DNA from 3 places in the Geobacillus sp. B4113_201601 genome. Region 2 is predicted to be linked to each of the others. Evidence: riboswitches for the same ligand, from Rfam matches in the RefSeq annotation. Region 2 holds a riboswitch; each other region holds the start of a gene.

Region 1 (6,056 bases), on a different contig from region 2:
CGCTTTGGATCATGGTGCCCATGGCGCCGTCGATGACAAGAATTTTTCGCTGCAGCTGTTGTTCGAAGATGAGGTCAGCCATGCACAACCTTCCTTTCTTTCGCGGCCGCTTCTTTTTCGTGAATGTAGCGGACGAGCTCCACCGTCATGTCGTAGCGCAAAAACGGCGTAATGAAATAAATGCCGTGAAACAAGTCGAACGCCGCATCAATGAGCGCTTTGGCGATGGCGATTCCTTCGCGCGCCGCCCGCACCGGGTCGTCGCCGCAGGCGGCCATGCGGGCGCGAATATCGTCGGACAGCGTAATGCCCGGCACCTCATGATGCAAAAACTCGGCGTTGCGCGCGCTCACAAGCGGCATAATGCCGATGTAAATCGGCGCATTCAAATGTTTCGTCGCTTCGTGCACGGCCATGATTTTCTCTTCCGAGTAAACCGGTTGAGTCAAGAAATAATGGGCGCCGCACTGAATTTTTTTCTCCATCCGCTCAACGGCCTTATCCAAATGGCGGACATTCGGATTGAACGCCGCGCCGATCGAGAAGTTCGTTTTTTGTCCGAGCGGTTTGCCCGAATACGACAATCCCTCATTAAACTGGCGGATCAAGCGGATTAAATCAAACGACGATAAATCGTACACCGATGTCGCTCCCGGAAAGTCGCCGATTTTTGACGGGTCGCCGGTAATGGCGAGCACGTCGGTGATGCCGAGCGTATGCAGGCCCATCAAGTGTGACTGCAGGCCGATCAAGTTGCGGTCGCGGCACGTAATATGCACGAGCGGGCGGACGCCGAGCCGCTCTTTGATGATGGCCGCGACGGCGGCGTTGCTGATGCGCGGCGTGGCGAGCGAGTTGTCGGCCAGCGTCAGCGCGTCAATGCCGGCGTCATGGAGCGCTTTCGCCCCGGCGAGAAATTTGTCAATGCCCAATTTTTTCGGGGGATCGAGCTCGACGATCACCGAGCGGCGGGCGCGGACAAGTTCGGGAAGCGGCGTCGCTGATGATGGAATGTCGGATTGGACCGACACCGGCACGGCGCGTCGTTTGACCGTTTTTTCCGTTACCGGCGTCCGGTCTTGCAGCGCCCGCGCCATCGCTTCAATATGGTTCGGCGTCGTGCCGCAGCATCCGCCGAGCAGCCGCACCCCTTGGTCGCGAAACGCTTTCGCCGTTTCCTCGAAGTATTCGGCATTCGTCTCATAGACGAGCCGGCCATCGCGATAGTCGGGGAGGCTCGCGTTCGGGTACGCCGATAAAAAGGCGCGCGTTGGCAGCGGCACTTCCTCGAGCGATTGAAGCATATAGTACGGCCCGAGCCGGCAGTTGAGCCCGACGACATCGGCGCCAAGCGCTTCTAAGCGGGCGAGGGCGTCAGCGAGCGGCGTGCCGTCTTGCAAGACGCCCACTTCATGGAGCGACACATGGGCGATGACCGGCAAGTCCGTCTCTTTGCGGGCGATGGCGAGCACCGTCTCCAACTCTTCTAAATCGTAATACGTCTCGAGCAGCACGCCGTCCACTCCCTCCGCCAGCAAGACAAACAGCTGCTCGCGGAACGTCCGCTTCACTTCATCAAGCGGCACGGCGCTTTTGTTTAACGTGCGCAGCCCGCCAATGGTCCCGAGCACGTACGCCCGACCGTTGGCGGCTTGCCTAGCGAGCCGCACCGCCGCCCGGTTGATGGCCGGCACCTCATCTTGCAAGCCGTAGCGGGCGAGTTTCACATAGTTGGCGCCGTAGGTATTCGTCTGGATGACGTCGGCGCCTGCCGCGATATAGGCTTCGTGAATATGGACGATGTCTTCCGGTTTCGATAGATTCAATTCTTCAAAACAACGGTCAACGCCATGCGAATAGAGAAGCGTCCCCATCGCCCCATCGGCGATCAGCACGCGTTGTTTCAACTCATCAAGCAATCCCACGTTCCATTTCCCCCGTTTCTTGGCAAGTAAAAGAAAAAAGCCTTCTAAGAAGAAGACTTTCCGTTCGCTTCTTCTTATCTTCCAGGCTGCTGCCTGTCTGGATTTAGCACCTTGGCCGCCCGCCAGGTTGCTGAGGGTTCACCGGGCCAGTCCCTCCCCCTCTCTTGATAAGAAAATTCGTATCCAATTGTATCGTCCCGTTTGGGTGATTACTATATAATTTAATGTATTTTTTGAAATTATTCAATACAGTGAAGCAAGAAATTTGCCAAAGATTTGCCCGATCAAGGGAGAAGGAACTCTTGTATGATTGCAAAAATCGGAAATAGCGCTACAAACACCTGCCGCCATGCGGGCAATCGGTGTTTTCTCTTTGCTTGCCAATCGAACGTTCAGCAGGGAAAGACATTCTCCAGTGGCCGATGTTCAACGAAGCCATGCGCTGTTTTCCGATTGAGGCTGGTGAAAAACCGTTGTCACACACCAATCAGAGGCATTTTCATTCAGAAAAGTTCCATGAGCAGCGCGACTTGCCCTCCACCCAGGCATGAAAATCTCGCGTCAGGCCGGCATTTTCATTCAGAAAAGAAAGTGGATTCCACTAAGTCTCTCTAATTGAGAAATAGGTGAAATCAGTAGTATGTTGCACTAAGTCCACCGACCTCTATTGTGTTTTGGCTATTGAACATCTCCTTGCGCTGACACCAATTTCTTACCAATCGCTTTTTTGCTTAGTTCATCACCATAACGTGCACTTCTCTGAACAGGTGTAGGCAAAAAATGATTTGTTCCTATTCTTTCGTGGATGCATAAGTTAAGGCATGTCATGAAATACAACTTTTAGTGAAGAGCCTTTTGTTTCGATAGCACAAAAAATGTCGAAATATGTTAAAAAAAGACGAAAAACGTCAACTCATTTCTCTTTTTTTTTAATTTTTTTTTAAGAGTCAAAGTGTATAATAAAAAATGGATGATGTTAACAAGGAATTTAATAGAAATGGCGTCACAGACAGGAGTGAAATAGATGAAACGATGGTCGTGGCCGTATTTTATTCTCATTAGCCTGCCGTTTGTGTTGTTTATTGTCCTTGCCTTTGGTTTAAAAGCGGCTAAGATGCCAATGTGGGGAAAAATCGCATTGATTGCGGCCGTTCTTGTTTATGGGATCGTTTATTCGCGTTTATTGCGGAAAATAAAATAAAGTCCGATCGGATTTGAAATACGAGTAGTTCACGCTTATTGCCAGAACGCTCGGCGTGTCGCAAGCAGTTGCTACAACTGTTGTTTCGATCGTGCTGACCGGCTCCACGCTCGTTTCGATGATTCTTGGAATTACTGCGATTTTGTCAGGCGGAGTCGATGCCATTTTGGAAATTGGCTGGTCAGCGTTTGTAGCAACGGTGAAAAAAATAGTGGCTGAGCGGGAACAAAAAGCGGCTATTGCATGGTAACATGGAAACCGGCAGGGGGAGAAAGGCCCCCTGCCGTTCCTATGAGATGAAAGGGGGAAGAGCCGTGAGACTCGTATGGCTATGGTATCTCCAAAAACAGCGAAGCAGTATCGCCCCTTTACAGCGAAAATCACCGTTTTCCCCGCGGACGACACTGTTGTTGTTGGAAGCGACGAAATGGCTCATTTCGTCGGCGCTCGTTGCAGTGATCTGTTTTCGATCGACAATGATGTTTCGTCCTGTTGTGACGATGTTGATTCTTTTCTTTTTATCGGTCGGTCCTCTAATCGGGGTTTCGCTGGAGTCAAAAGAGGCGTTGGAGCGCCGCTACCATTTTGACTATTTGCGGTTGTCTAGTGTGCGGGATGATCACGTATGGAGGCGGTTGCTAGGCCTTCACTATGCGGTGTCTTTGCTGCGTCTATCGCCGTTGTTTCTCCCTCCCTCTGTCGGCTTGATCGCCAAGTTTGGGGTGGTAGGAGCGGTGTGGGTATGGCTTGGGCAAGCGATGATGCTGCTTCTGTATGTCATATCGCATATGATGCGCGGTTCAACAACTAGAGCGGCGCGTGTATGTTCAGCTTTGTTCTTTCGCATGGCCTCATTGGCGCTCGGGTATGCTGTGCTTGCGGCGATAATGCCGCTGTTGCAATTGTCCCGCCAAGCGGTTCGGATGTATGGGTTGTCGCTTTCTTATCTTGCGCATATGGATGATTACGTTGCTCACTGGCAACAGCAATTTTATCAACGCATGGCCCACTTAGGGGAAGGATGGTCCTTTTCAAGCACTGCTTTATCACTTGTTGGAGCTGGGTTTGTACTGTTGGCTCTGCTTTGTTTTCCTTTTCTTCGTGCCTCTCATTCCAGCAAGGCGATGGATAAGCTGTATTCATGGCAGCTGCGTGCCATTGAGGTATTAGCGGTTCGCGGCACGAACAATGCGATTTTATATAAGGATCTTTGTCTGTTCATGCGCAAAGCAAAGGAGTTGGCCAAGCCGCCTTGGACGCTGTTTCTGCCAGGGGAATTGTTCTTGGTTGCTGGAGCGAATTTGCCGCTGTTGGCGGCCGTTCACAACGGAGCGATCCTTTTGTTTTTGTTTCTGTTCGAAGTATACTTGGTCATGACAGGGACGTTGCGAGCCATGACCGATGCCTTTCCAGACATTTTTCAGTTTGAAAGCGAAATGGAGCGTCTCCTTGTTTTTCGGCTTCTTTCTCCGCCTCCCCTTGGATCGTTAATTGAAGCGAAATGGACGCTGCTTGAGCGATTAGGGAGTTACCCATGCCTAATCGCATGCGGATGGCTGTTTATCGAATATATCGGATTATCGGGAGTGCATCGAGGGGTGTGGGCGGTAATCGGAGCGATACTGATGCTGCCAGCCTATCCGTTTGTTGTGAAACGGATTTTGCGCACCGATTATGAAGTGTTCTGCCTTGTTTTAGCCAGCGGTGAACAAGCGGCATTGACATCTCCGCGTGATTATGCAGGGTATATGTTGATTGCAGCCGGAAATCATTCGTTTCATCGCTTGTTAATTTACATCACCATCTTTTCATCGCTCGTTTCGGCCTTTTTTATGCTCTTGAAAGGTTGGAGTTGGGCGTGGTACAGCGGTTTGTTTGTCGTGATGCTTTACCTTGTATTGTGGCACAGTTCTCGATATGCGCGGCGCATGTGAGGGGGCATTGATGATGATCAAGCGAGCCATTCACACTCATTTCCCGTATTTTCTATTGTCACTAGGGGTGTATGTTGTCTGCTTTGCATTGGGGGCAGGGATTTTTTCGCAAAAACTTGTCATTCATCCGACTTCGATGGCGTTTTGGGCTACTTTCGGGCACAACTTGATGGTTGGGGTCATTTTGATGGTCGGCGGATGGCTGACGTTAGGAATGGCTAATACTCTTTATCTTGGTTATCATGCTGCGATGCTCGGAGTGATCGTGAAAGGAGTCGCCAAAGGCTATGGTTGGCATCCGTTGATGACAGGAGTTTTCCCCCATGCCATTCCGGAAATAATGGGACATCTTTTGTTTTGTACATTAGGATATGAAACATGGCGATTTCTTCACATTGTGAAGCAAAGAGCGAGGGGGGAAAAAACGGAACCGCTCTATATACGCGATATCCTCTTTTTGTTTTTGGTGGCGGTTGTGCTGCTCATTCTCTCCGCCGGCTTGGAGGCAACGGTGTCTCATGGGTGAGAGGTGTAAATGCAAAGCGATTGAATCATAGTGGAAAAAGAATAGAGAAAATAAGGGAGAGAACAAAGGATGGATCCGTTGTTTTCGCTACAAAACTTGACGTATCGCTATGATGGGGGAGCAACGATTTTTCAGCAATTTTCATTTTCCATTTTCCCTGGAGAGAAGGTGCTCCTCACAGGCCCAAACGGAGTGGGGAAAACGACGCTTTTGCATATTATTTCGGGATTGCTCACTAAAGGCGAGCTGCACTATGAAGCTTTTTATAAAGGCCGTCCCATTCAGCTTTCCGACATGCGCGCCCATTTGTCTTATGTGACTTCGGAGACCGTGATGTTTTCGAAGTTGACTGGCTATGAAAATATTGAATGCTTCCGCCTTTTATGGAAGTTGGATCGACAGTACACTCATAAAGCCAAAGAATTGTGCCGCTTGTTGAAGATGGAGGAGATGCTGGCGCTTCCGGTGGA
Region 2 (6,056 bases):
ATCATTGTCGGCGCGGCATTTGTCGCTTAACAGACGCGCGCAGTCGATACGGGCCGTTTCGGCGCCACGGAGCGGCTCGTGTTTTCTTTCGGTCACGTGCACGCCGAAGGAGCGTTGTCATACGATATAGCAGGAAGAAGGGGGAGGAACTATGGATCAGCAGTTTTTCAAAAACATCGAAAAGAAAACGGGCGTCAATATGAAAGAGATTTTTGAGCTCGCCAACTCGCTGCAAAACGCCAACTTCAGCGATGAAAAAACGGTTCGTCAAGTCGTGAAACGGGTGGCGCAAATCGCCAATCGGAAAGTGCCAAAGGAACTTGAAGATCAAATTGTGAAAACGATCGTCCATAACGGCAAGCAAATCGATTTGAATACGATTGCCAATATGTTGAATAACAAAAAATAAGCGAAAGGGAGCTCTGCGCGTGCAAGCTCCCTTTCGTTCGCTATTCGAGCGGCTTGACCATGGCGACGTGCGGAATGCCGGCATCTAGAAATACATCGGACACGGTTGTATAGCCGAGCTGTTGGTAAAACGGTTCCGCGTGCGTTTGCGCGTTCAGCTTCACTTTTTTCGCCCCTTTTGATTTCGCCAGCTGCTCGATGGCTTCCATGACCATGCGGCCGGCTCCTCGCCCCCGGTAGGAAGGCAAGACGCAAATGCGTTCGATTTTGCCGACCCCTTCGTCGATGAAACGAAGACGTCCGGCACCGACCGGGATGTCACCATCATATAAAACGAGATGAAAGGCGTCATCTTCAAACTGATCGATTTCTTCTTCCTCCGGCACGTGCTGTTCCTCGATGAAGACAAGGCGGCGGACGCGCAACGCGTCTTCATAAAGGGGCCGGTTTTTGCTCGTTCCAATGGCGATGTTCATCAGCTACACCGTTTCCTTTCCTCCGACGATAAACGTCTCGTAGACGGTCCACGACCCGTTGTCCAGCTGATAAAGGAGATGGAAGCGATCGACCGTTTCCTCGAAATGGACGTCTTGCAGCTTCAGCTGGCTGTATACATCCGCATATTCGCCACTCGGCAAGTCCCGGCCGATCGTAATGTGCGGCACGAACACAAACTCCGGCTGCCCGGAAAACAAGCCGCTATGCAGCTGCTCATGAAGGCGTTCAAGCACGTCGTTTGGCTCTACTTTCAAATAAATGACGTTGCTGGTCGGGTAAAACGAGCTGAATTTCGTCACTTTGATCGGAATTGGAGGCGTTTTCGCTGCGATGCGATGCAGCTCCTTTGCCATCGCCTTCAACTTCTCCTCGTCCGCCTCAAATGGATATTTCAATGTAATGTGCGGCGGGATGAGGGCGTAATGGCTGTCATACCGCTTCCGGTAGGAGTTGGCGAAATCTTGAATTCGTTTGGACGGAAAGATGACAATGCCGTATTTCATTTCAATTCCCCTCCTTGAGATGGTTATCGTTGGACGGCTACAGCGTCAAAATCGTCGATAGCGCCCGAGGCACATCGGGCTGCCAATGCGTCCACGCATGGCCGCCGACAAACTCATGGTACGTATAGGCAAACCCTTTTTCGACCAACAAATCTCGCGCCTTTCGATTCGGGGTCACAAAGTCGCGCACTTGTCCGTCTGTCGTTTTTACAGCCGTTTCTTCCGAGCCGACGGAATGGTAAATGGCGAGCAGCGACGGATCGCGGAATGAGCGAATGAGCGCCAAGAGCGAATCGTCGATGTAGGGGGACTGCATGGCGATTTTTCCGAATGTATGCGGATACAACAGTCCGGCGGTCAACGATACGGTCCCGCCGAGCGAATCACCGATGAGCGCCCGGCCTTTGCCCATTTGATACGTCGGCAGTTCGCGGTCCAAAAACGGCACGAGTTCATGGGCTAGAAAGCGGAGATACGCTCCGTGCTTCGTTCCCGATGGATGATACTTTTCATAGCGGTCGTTTACATTCCGATACGGAATACCGACGACGATCGTGCGGTCAATCGTGCCGTTGGCCATTAACGTTTCGACAGCCGTTTTCATTTTTCCGTACATAAAGTAATCTTTGCCGTCTTGAGCGATTAGTAAAGAATATTTGTAAAGCGGGGAAAAATTGCTTGGCAAATAGACGAGCAGTTCGATTTTCTCCTGAAGCTCCCCGCTATATAGCGCGTAATCGCGCATCGTTCCTGCTGTCATGACCATCCTCCAGTGAAAGCGCAAGTTCATCTGTTATTGTAACATATTTGTACAAAAAATGTTAATCAAGGGCTCGAATTTTTTGTGAATTTGCCGAGTGATGCGCAGCGAAAAAAAGACTTGCAAAAACCGCTGGAATGCGTTACATTTCTTAATAAATAAAATTGCAACAAAATTGAATACCCATCCTGTTCTTATCGAGAGAAGCGGAGGGAACTGGCCCAATGAAGCTTCAGCAACCAGCCGCCCGGCGGCCAGGTGCTAAATCCAGCGAATTGAGCATTCAATTCGGCAGATAAGAAGAAGCATGGCCATGAATATGGAAAAGTCTTCTTCTTGGAAGACTTTTTTTATTTTCCTTTGTTTTGGCGGCCGTTTTGCCGACCTGTGAGGCGGGGCGGCAGCGAAGCGCTCGGCTGTCGAGAAGGCCAGTGATTTAGTGCAAAATGCTGCTGAGTTCCACCTATTTCTCAATTAGAGAAACTTCAAAGAATCAGCTTTCTTTTCTGAATGAAAATGCCTCCAATTGGTGTGTGACAGCGGTTTTTCACCGGCCTTCGAGACAAGCAGCGAAGCGTTTGGGCGCTGCGGCCGCCGGTCGTTGGACAAGAGGAATTTTTTCGCAGAAGGAGAGAGATGAGATGGAGAAACTGGAGACGTTGTTAGCGCAAATCGGCAACCGGAGCGAAACCGTGACAGGAACGGTCAACCCGCCCGTCTATTTTTCGACCGCCTACCGCCATGCCGGCATCGGAGAGTCGACTGGGTTTGACTACATCCGCACCGGCAATCCAACGCGCAAAATTGTTGAGGAGGCGATCGCGAAGCTGGAAGGCGGCGATCAAGGCTATGCGTTCAGCTCCGGCATGGCCGCCATTCAGACGGTGCTCGCCTTGTTTGAGAGCGGAGATGAGTTTCTCGTATCGGCCGACCTTTACGGCGGCACGTACCGGCTGTTTGAGCGCGGCTGGCGCAAGTACGGTCTTCGGTTCCATTATGTCGATTTTTCCGATCTCGATGCGGTGGAAGCGTGTATCAGCGAAAAAACGAAGGCGATTTTCTTGGAAACGCCGACAAACCCACTGATGCACGAGACCGATATTTCCGCGGTCGCCCAGCTTGCCCAACGGCACGGGCTATTGTTGATCGTGGATAACACGTTTTACACCCCGGTGCTCCAGCGCCCGATCGAACAAGGAGCCGATATCGTCATCCACAGCGCCACGAAATATTTAGGCGGCCATAACGATGTGTTGGCCGGCTTGGTCGTTGCCAAGGGAGAAGCGCTTTGTCAACGCTTGGCCGAGTACCATAACGCCATCGGCGCCGTCTTGTCCCCGTTTGACTCTTGGCTATTGATCCGCGGGATGAAAACGTTGGCGCTAAGGATGCGCCAGCATGAAGAAAACGCCAAGCGCATCAGCGCCTTTTTGCGCCAACATGAAGATGTGACCGACGTCTTATATCCAGGAAGAGGTGGGATGCTGTCGTTCCGGATTGCCGATGAAAAGTGGGTGAACGGATTTTTAAAAAGCTTGCGCCTTATTACGTTCGCGGAAAGCTTAGGCGGGGTTGAAAGCTTTATTACGTATCCGGCGACACAGACGCACGCGGACATTCCGGAAGACATCCGCATCCGAAACGGCGTCTGCAACCGGCTGCTCCGCTTCTCGGTCGGCATTGAACACGCCGATGATTTGATCGTCGACTTGGCGCAAGCGTTCAAAAACATGAAAGAGGTGTGAGCGATGGAACGGGAATGGTCGTTTTCGACAAAACTGCTCCATAACGAATGGAAAGTCGACCGCGCAACCGGGGCGGTGAGCGTGCCGATCCAACACGCCTCCACGTTCCATCAGTTTGATTTCGACTCATTCGGAAAATACGACTACAGCCGCTCTGGCAATCCGACGCGCGAGGCGCTTGAGGAGACGATCGCCGCCTTAGAAGGCGGTGTGCGCGGGTTCGCGTTCGCCTCGGGCATGGCCGCCATCTCCACGGCGTTGTTGCTCCTGTCCAAAGGCGACCATGTGCTTGTGACGGAAGACGTCTACGGCGGCACGTACCGGATCGTCACCGAAGTGCTGAGCCGATTCGGCATTGACTATACGTTCGTCGATATGACCGATCTCAAGGCGGTGGCGGAAAACATCCGGCCGAACACGAAAGTCATTTATATGGAAACCCCGTCCAACCCGCTGTTAAAAGTGACCGACATTCGCGCTGTCGTCGAGCTGGCGAAAGCGCACGGCTGTTTGACGTTTTTGGATAATACGTTCATGACCCCGGCGCTGCAGCGGCCGTTGGATCTCGGCGTCGACGTTGTCCTCCACAGCGCAACAAAGTTTTTAGCCGGCCATAGCGACGTCGTCGCCGGACTGGCGGTCGTAAAAGACGAGGAGCTCGGCAAACAGCTGTACAAATGGCAAAACGCCTTTGGCGCCGTCCTCGGCGTCCAAGACGCGTGGCTTGTGCTTCGGGGGCTAAAAACGCTTCACGTTCGGCTGAAACAGTCGTCCGCATCGGCCATGGCCATCGCCGAGTATTTGCTCCGCCATCCGAAAGTGGAAGAGGTGTATTATCCGGGATTGGCGAACCATCCAGGCCATGACATTCAACGCGGCCAAGCGGCGGGGTTTGGCGCCGTGCTGTCGTTCCGCTTGGCCGATGAAGAAGCGGTCCGGACGTTCGTCCGCCACGTCCGCCTGCCGGTGTTCGCCGTCAGCCTTGGGGCGGTCGAATCGATTTTGTCGCACCCGGCGAAAATGTCGCACGCCGCCATGCCGAAGGAAGAGCGGCTGCGGCGCGGCATTACCGACGGCTTGCTGCGGCTGAGCGTCGGGCTTGAGGATGTCAACGATCTGATCGCCGATATTGAGCAGGCGCTGTCGTTTGTGAAAGAACAACCGTCGATTTCGGCGCGCTAAAAGGCGGCGAACGAAAGCTCCGTTGTCGTGGGGGGAAGTGATGGACATGATCATCACGCAAATCTATCCCTGCGCCAGTGCCAACGCCGGCCGCGCCCGGAAGTGGTGAACATGGTCATCACACAAAGCGTGAAAAGACAGTGAACCAAAGCCCCGTCTGTCGCCGTGTTGCCGTTTTTCCGCCAACCGATGCCGAGGGCGCTCCAATCGTTCAACGTGGTCATCGCAAAACGGAGGGGGAAACCACTGCGTACAGCGCGGCGGTTGACGCCCATTCCCCCTCAGCACGGAACCGCCATGGAGCGCCTTCACTCGGCCGTAAACCCACCCCCGCGCCTCCCGGCAAAACGGCCGCCTTCGCCAAAGAACAGCGCCGCCGCGTCACTGGGCAATACGAAACCACCTGTCGCCGTTGCCCCCGCTCTTGCTTGAACCGTTCCGCCACCGATTGTTTGTTTAGGAGGCCGGTGATTTACTCGCCCAACCGCTTCTTCGGATCGTTTCTCAAGTAGAAAAAACTTGCTGCATCAGCCTCTATGTTCACGCGTTCCATCGCCGATCAAGGCAAACAGTGGGTTTTCACCAACCTTTTGAAGGGCGGTGATTTAAGGAAACAGGCCGCTTACCAGCTTCGTTTCTCAAATAGAAAAGCCCTGTCGCATCCAAGATCGGCTTGCAAACACTGCCCTATTGTTCAAGAGAAACAACCGTTTTTCACCAACCTTTTAGGGGAAGGCCGCTTTCCCTTTCTCAAACTGAACAGCGATTTTTTTAAAAAGTTGTTGACAACGCGTATGCTCGTCTATATAATTAAAAATGTGTTCGATAGCGGACAACAATATATGATTCCGTAGCTCAGCTGGGAGAGCGCCACCTTGACAGGGTGGAGGTCGCTGGTTCGAGCCCAGTCGGAATCATCAAGCGAAATCCCTTGAACCACAAGGCTTCAAGGGATTTTTT
Region 3 (6,056 bases), on a different contig from region 2:
TTCCCGAAGCCGAACATATTTATATTGACCGGGCGTACCGGGAAGTGGCGGCCGCTCCGCTTTGGCATTTGGCGCAAGTGTTGCTGCGCGCCGATTTTGAGGTGCGAATGGAATGGTTGATGAAGGGGGGAAGCGGGTGAACGCGATCGATCGCAATGAGCTCAGAAAAACGATCGAGAACGAGCCGCTTTTGGCGCTGTATTTGTATACCCCGCTGTGCGGCACATGTCAATTGGCGCGGCGGATGCTCGTGATTATCGAGCAGCTATTCCCGACGTTGCCGTTTTACGAAACGGATATCAACTATATTCCTGAGCAGGCTGTGGAGTGGCAAATTTCCAGCGTTCCATGCTTGCTTCTTTTTGTTGACGGAGCGATGGCCGACAAATGGTATGCGTTCCCTTCCGTCACCGATTTGTATGAGCAACTGCAAGCCCGGCTGCCGCGTTGACTGTCCCCCTTTTTTTGACTCCGTTTGACACATTTCTTGGGAAATGACAAAAACGGCGTCCGTTCGTCAACAGGCTGTCGAGATTTTTGTAAAGGATTCTTGCCCCCACATATGGAAATAGAGAACAAAGGACATGGGGGTGATGGTCAATGGAAGTGCGTGAGTTTGTGGAACGGTTCATCGAGCGGATGCAAATGTTGCGTCATTTGTTGCCGATTTTGCCGGACGAGCAGTTATGCGTTCGGTTTGAAAGCGACGGGGAGGCCGCTTCCGTCTTGCTTGGCAAAGAGCCGGCCATCGTTGAGTGCGAGAACGATGAACGAAACACGTTGACGGTGCGCGGTTCGAAGGAAGCGCTCGCCTCCTTGCTGAGCGGTGAGCTGAAGCTGCAGCAGCTCGTCCGGCTGCAAGAAGTGCACGTATCGGGAAGCTTCCGCCATTTATTGCTGCTGGAGTCGCTCCTCCATTTGGCCAAGCCGTATCGGCATGTTGGATAAAAAATAGGTTGACACGATTCGACATCCAATGATACAATCACATTCGTAACCAAATTGAATACATTTGCGTTGTGCTCTTATCAAGAGAGGTGGAGGGATGTGCCCAATGAAGCCCGGCAACCGTCAGCGCTTGCGCTGAAATGGTGCCAATTCACACAAAGCAGCCTGCTTTGAGAGATAAGAGACGGAATGGTAGACAATACCTTTCTGTTCTCCGCGGGCAGAAAGGTTTTCTTTTTGCGCTTGCTTGGGCGCTGGGCGTGAACAGCCCGCTTCGGCTGCTTGCGCGGGCGCGCTCGGCGGCGGGGCTTGCGCCTGCTGGCGAACGGGAAGCGCACGGCAAGAAAGGAAGGTGAAACGATGATCACCCTTGAACAGGTGACGAAAGTATACCAAGCGGCCAACGGTGCGGTGACAGCCGTTGACAACGTGTCGCTTGAGATTCGCGAAGGAGAAATTTTTGGAATTATCGGCTACAGCGGGGCCGGAAAAAGTTCGCTCATTCGGCTGTTAAACGGATTGGAAAAACCGACGAGCGGTCGGGTGATCGTCGCCGGCCGCGACATGGCGCGCGTGAAAGGTCGGGAGCTTCGAAACGCCCGTCAGGAAATCGGCATGATTTTCCAGCATTTCAACTTGCTTTGGTCGCGCACCGTCAGGGAAAATATCGCTTTTCCGCTCGAGATCGCCGGTGTTCCGAGAGAGGAACGGCAAAAGCGCGTCGATGAGCTCATCCAGCTTGTCGGTCTCACCGGGCGGGAAGAGGCGTATCCGTCGCAGCTGAGCGGCGGGCAAAAGCAGCGGGTCGGCATCGCGCGGGCGCTCGCCAACAATCCGAAAGTCCTGCTTTGCGATGAGGCGACGTCCGCCCTCGATCCGCAGACGACGGACGCGATTTTGGATTTGCTCGTTGACATCAACAAGCGGCTCGGGCTGACGATCGTGCTCATCACCCATGAAATGCACGTCATTCGCAAAATTTGCGACCGCGTCGCGGTGATGGAAAGCGGCAAAATCGTCGAACAAGGCGACGTGCTGCACGTGTTCCGGAACCCGCAGCAGCCGATTACGAAACGGTTCGTCAAGCAGCTGGTCGAGCCGGAGGAAACCGAAGAAGCTGTCTCGCATCTGTTCGGCCACTACCCGAACGGGGTGATCGCGCAGTTGACGTTTGTCGGCGCCGCCGCTGGACAGCCGCTCATTACGCAAGTCGTCCGCCAATTTGCCGTTGATGTCAACATTTTACAAGGAAAAATTTCACAAACCCATCAAGGCGCCTACGGCGTGCTGTTTGTGCACATCGACGGGGCGGCGGATGAAATCGGTCGGGCGCTCGACTATATTCAAGACCAACAAGTGGCGGTGGAGGTGATTCACGATGCTCGCTAACCTCCTGCCGAACGTGCAATGGGAAACGATGTGGGCGGCAACGGTCGAGACGCTGTACATGACCGGCATGGCGGTCGCCGCCACGTTCGTCCTCGGAGTGGTGCTTGGGCTGCTGTTATTTTTAACGGCAAAGGGAAACCTATGGGAGAACCGGCTGGCCAATACGGTCATCGCGGCGTTCGTCAACATTTTCCGCTCCATTCCGTTCATTATTTTGATCATTTTGCTTATTCCGTTTACGAAATGGCTCGTCGGGACGATGCTCGGCGCCAACGCGGCGCTGCCGGCGCTCATCATCGGTGCGGCGCCGTTTTACGCCCGCATGGTTGAGATCGCCCTCCGCGAAATTGACAAAGGGGTCATTGAAGCGGCGCAGGCGATGGGCGCCTCGACGTGGACGATCATTTGGAAGGTGCTTTTGCCGGAATCGTTGCCAGCTCTTGTCTCGGGGATTACCGTCACCGCGGTGTCGCTTGTCGGCTATACGGCGATGGCTGGCGTTGTCGGCGCCGGTGGACTTGGGAATTTGGCGTATTTGGAAGGATTTCAGCGCAGCCATAACGATGTGACGTTTGTCGCGACCGTGTTGGTGCTTGTGATTGTCTTTGTCATTCAGTGGATCGGTGACATTGTCACTTCCAAAATAGATAAACGATAAAAGGAGGAAAAAATCGATGAAAAAATGGCTTGGCGTGCTGTTCGCTTCCGTCTTGGTGTTCGCCTTGGCGGCTTGCGGCGGCAACAACAACGCCGCCGATGAGGGTGGCAACGGCAAATTGGTAAAACTGAAAGTCGGCGCCTCGAACGTGCCGCATGCGGAAATTTTGGAAAAAGCGAAACCGATTTTGAAGAAAAAAGGCATTGACTTGGAGATCATTACGTTCCAAGACTATATTTTGCCGAACAAAGCGTTGGCCGACAAAGAAATTGATGCCAACTACTTCCAACACATTCCTTATTTAGAGTCGCAAATGAAAGAGCATGGCTACCAATTCGTTAACGCCGGTGGCATTCATATTGAGCCGATCGGCTTGTACTCGAAAAAATACAAAAGCATCGAAGAGCTGCCGGACGGCGCAACGATCATCATGAGCAACTCGGTCGCCGACCACGGCCGTATTTTGTCGATGCTGCAAGAAAAAGGGCTCATTAAACTGAAACCGGGCGTCGATAAAACGAAAGCGACGGTGAACGACATCGTCGAAAATCCGAAGCATTTGAAGTTTAAGGCCGATGTCGACGCTGGGCTGCTGCCGCAAATTTACAAAAACGGCGAAGGCGATGCGGTGCTGATCAATGCCAACTATGCGCTGGACGCCGGCTTGGATCCGGCGAAAGACCCGATCGCTGTGGAGTCGCCGAAAAACAATCCGTATGTGAACATTGTCGCCGTGCGCAAAGGCGATGAAAACCGGAAGGAAATCAAAACATTGGTCGAAGTGCTGCAATCGAAAGAAATTCAAGATTTCATCAAAGAAAAATACCACGGTGCCGTCATTCCAGCGGCGGAAAACAATCAATAACGGGAGCGGTTCGCTCCCGTTATTTTTCGTCAGCGGTTCTAACATGGCAACGGGCGGAGAAATGGTGAAGCCGTGCAGCGCGCGACAACGGCCGGTCAGCGGCTTGAGCCCTCCCGCTTGCGCCAAGGGCAGTGCTCATCGCCTAGAAGGCCGGTGAAAAACCGCTGACACACCAATTGGAGGCGTATTTTCATTCAGAAAAGAAAGCTGATTCTGTGAGGTTTCTCTCATTGAGAAATGGATGGAGCTTAGCGGTATTTTTGCACGAAATCACCAGCCTCCTAGATGGCGATGATTGAACCGGCTGCGGCCGGCACAAAAAACACCGGCCAACGCCGTGGCGGTCTCCTCCTTTTTCCGATATGATTCGCCGTTTAATTTGCCGTTCCTGCATGCATACTAACAGCAGAAACGGACAAAGGAGGAAAACGAAAATGAACCACGTCACACCGTCATCGGTCGAATCGGCGCTTCGCCACTACAAAGAAGGGCTCGGGGCGTTCACCCAAAAACTCCCGAACGTAGCGGAGCGATTTAACGCCTTTACGGAAGCGTGCTTTGCCGAGGGGGCGCTGTCGAAAAAGGAAAAGCAGCTGATCGCGCTTGGCATCAGCTTGGCGACGCAAGATGAGTATTGCACGATTTACCACACGAAAGGATGCCTTGATGAAGGGGCGTCGGAACAAGAAGTTTTGGAAGCGTGCGCGGTGGCGGCGGCGTTTGGCGGCGGGGCGGCGATGAGCCAAGCGGTGACGCTCGTCCAAGAATGCCTCCGCGAGCTGCGCACCGCCCATTAAGACTCCGGTGACGGGGTCTTTTTTAGTGAGAAGATCAGTTGGTATCTCCTGTAAACCGAGAAAATCGGCAATTTGAACGGGTCTTTTTTAGTGAGAAGGTCGGTTGGTGAACGAAGCGGGGGCCTCGCCGATTGGGTTCGCGCTTAGAAGGCTGGTGAAAAAACGCTGGTTCCTTTCATCAATGGGAGAATGAGCGAAAAGCAGGACCGATGTAACAAGATTTTTCTAATTGAGAAATAACATTCGTAAAGCGGTATCCACGATTCAATCACCAGCCTCTTAGAAGGCCGGTGAAAAAACGCTGTTTCCATTGCGCGTGGGGGGGACGAGTGAAAGCAAGATGGATGGGCAGTCGGCCAACGGAAAAGAGGGCGGACGTTGAACCGCTCCGGGGCTAGCGGCGGGGAGATTTTGCCCGTTCTTTATGGCAAATGCTCGTACAAACGGGCATTTTCGTGTAAAATATAAAAAGTGGTACCGATGTTTCGCCGGAGGAATCACGCGCCGAAGAGGCGGAACAGTTGCGAATACTTTTCATTTGTTATAAAATTGTAATGAGAATAAATTGAGAATGAACGGCCGCTAGATGATCAAAACGGGCGGCGCTGACTTTCAAGCAGAAATTGGAGGTATGCTGCATGGCAGTGTTGACGATTCGCAATCTTCACGTGTCAGTGGAAGGAAAAGAGATTTTAAAAGGGGTAGATTTGGAAGTCAAAGGCGGGGAGATCCATGCGATTATGGGGCCGAACGGAACGGGGAAATCGACGTTAGCTTCCGCGATTATGGGTCATCCGAAATATGAGGTGACGGAGGGCACGGTGACCTTGGACGGCCAAGATGTTCTCGAGATGGAAGTCGACGAGCGGGCGCGCGCCGGCCTGTTTTTGGCGATGCAATACCCGAGCGAAATCAGCGGGGTGACGAACGCCGACTTTTTGCGGGCGGCGATCAATGCCCGTCTTGGCGAAGGCAATGAAATTTCGCTCATGAAATTCATCCGCAAGCTTGATGAAAAAATGGCCTTTCTTGACATGAATCCGGATATGGCGCACCGGTATTTGAACGAAGGGTTTTCCGGCGGGGAGAAAAAGCGGAACGAAATTTTGCAATTGATGATGCTCGAGCCGAAAATCGCGATTTTGGACGAGATTGACTCCGGGCTGGATATTGACGCGCTGAAAATTGTCGCCAAAGGCGTCAACGAGATGCGCAGCAGCGATTTCGGCTGTTTGATCATCACCCACTATCAGCGGCTGCTGAACTATATCACTCCGGATTATGTGCACGTCATGATGCAAGGGCGCATTGTCAAATCCGGCGGTCCGGAACTGGCGCAGCGGCTGGAGGCGGAAGGATACGACTGGATCAAAAAAGAACTTGGCATCGAAGATGAAAC

The links. A riboswitch is a leader RNA that binds a small molecule or an ion and turns the genes downstream of it on or off. The one in region 2 is predicted to bind S-adenosylmethionine.
Region 1: another riboswitch for S-adenosylmethionine. It lies ahead of B4113_RS04850 (bifunctional homocysteine S-methyltransferase/methylenetetrahydrofolate reductase); the one in region 2 lies ahead of B4113_RS15565 (methionine biosynthesis PLP-dependent protein).
Region 3: another riboswitch for S-adenosylmethionine. It lies ahead of B4113_RS02260 (methionine ABC transporter ATP-binding protein); the one in region 2 lies ahead of B4113_RS15565 (methionine biosynthesis PLP-dependent protein).

The regions. Positions count from the first base shown of each region.
Region 1 covers NZ_LQYX01000035.1:57,898-63,953, reverse strand. Annotated here, with positions in the region: gene metH (methionine synthase) at 1-82, opposite strand, end outside; gene B4113_RS04850 (bifunctional homocysteine S-methyltransferase/methylenetetrahydrofolate reductase) at 75-1,925, opposite strand; SAM riboswitch class I at 1,997-2,099, opposite strand; gene B4113_RS20055 (hypothetical protein) at 2,950-3,126, shown strand; gene B4113_RS04845 (uberolysin/carnocyclin family circular bacteriocin) at 3,164-3,376, shown strand; gene B4113_RS04840 (hypothetical protein) at 3,441-5,060, shown strand; gene B4113_RS04835 (stage II sporulation protein M) at 5,074-5,586, shown strand; gene B4113_RS04830 (ABC transporter ATP-binding protein) at 5,656-6,056, shown strand, end outside.
Region 2 covers NZ_LQYX01000111.1:63,315-69,370, forward strand. Annotated here, with positions in the region: gene B4113_RS19155 (YjcZ family sporulation protein) at 1-30, shown strand, start outside; gene B4113_RS15545 (stage VI sporulation protein F) at 152-409, shown strand; gene B4113_RS15550 (GNAT family N-acetyltransferase) at 450-884, opposite strand; gene B4113_RS15555 (YjcG family protein) at 888-1,409, opposite strand; gene B4113_RS15560 (esterase family protein) at 1,447-2,175, opposite strand; SAM riboswitch class I at 2,361-2,471, shown strand; gene B4113_RS15565 (methionine biosynthesis PLP-dependent protein) at 2,811-3,914, shown strand; gene metC (cystathionine beta-lyase) at 3,918-5,096, shown strand; tRNA gene B4113_RS15585 (tRNA-Val) at 5,941-6,013, shown strand.
Region 3 covers NZ_LQYX01000015.1:9,834-15,889, forward strand. Annotated here, with positions in the region: gene B4113_RS02245 (toprim domain-containing protein) at 1-140, shown strand, start outside; gene B4113_RS02250 (thioredoxin family protein) at 137-451, shown strand; gene B4113_RS02255 (hypothetical protein) at 601-948, shown strand; SAM riboswitch class I at 1,023-1,132, shown strand; gene B4113_RS02260 (methionine ABC transporter ATP-binding protein) at 1,309-2,337, shown strand; gene B4113_RS02265 (methionine ABC transporter permease) at 2,327-2,995, shown strand; gene B4113_RS02270 (MetQ/NlpA family ABC transporter substrate-binding protein) at 3,012-3,860, shown strand; gene B4113_RS02275 (carboxymuconolactone decarboxylase family protein) at 4,295-4,657, shown strand; gene sufC (Fe-S cluster assembly ATPase SufC) at 5,296-6,056, shown strand, end outside.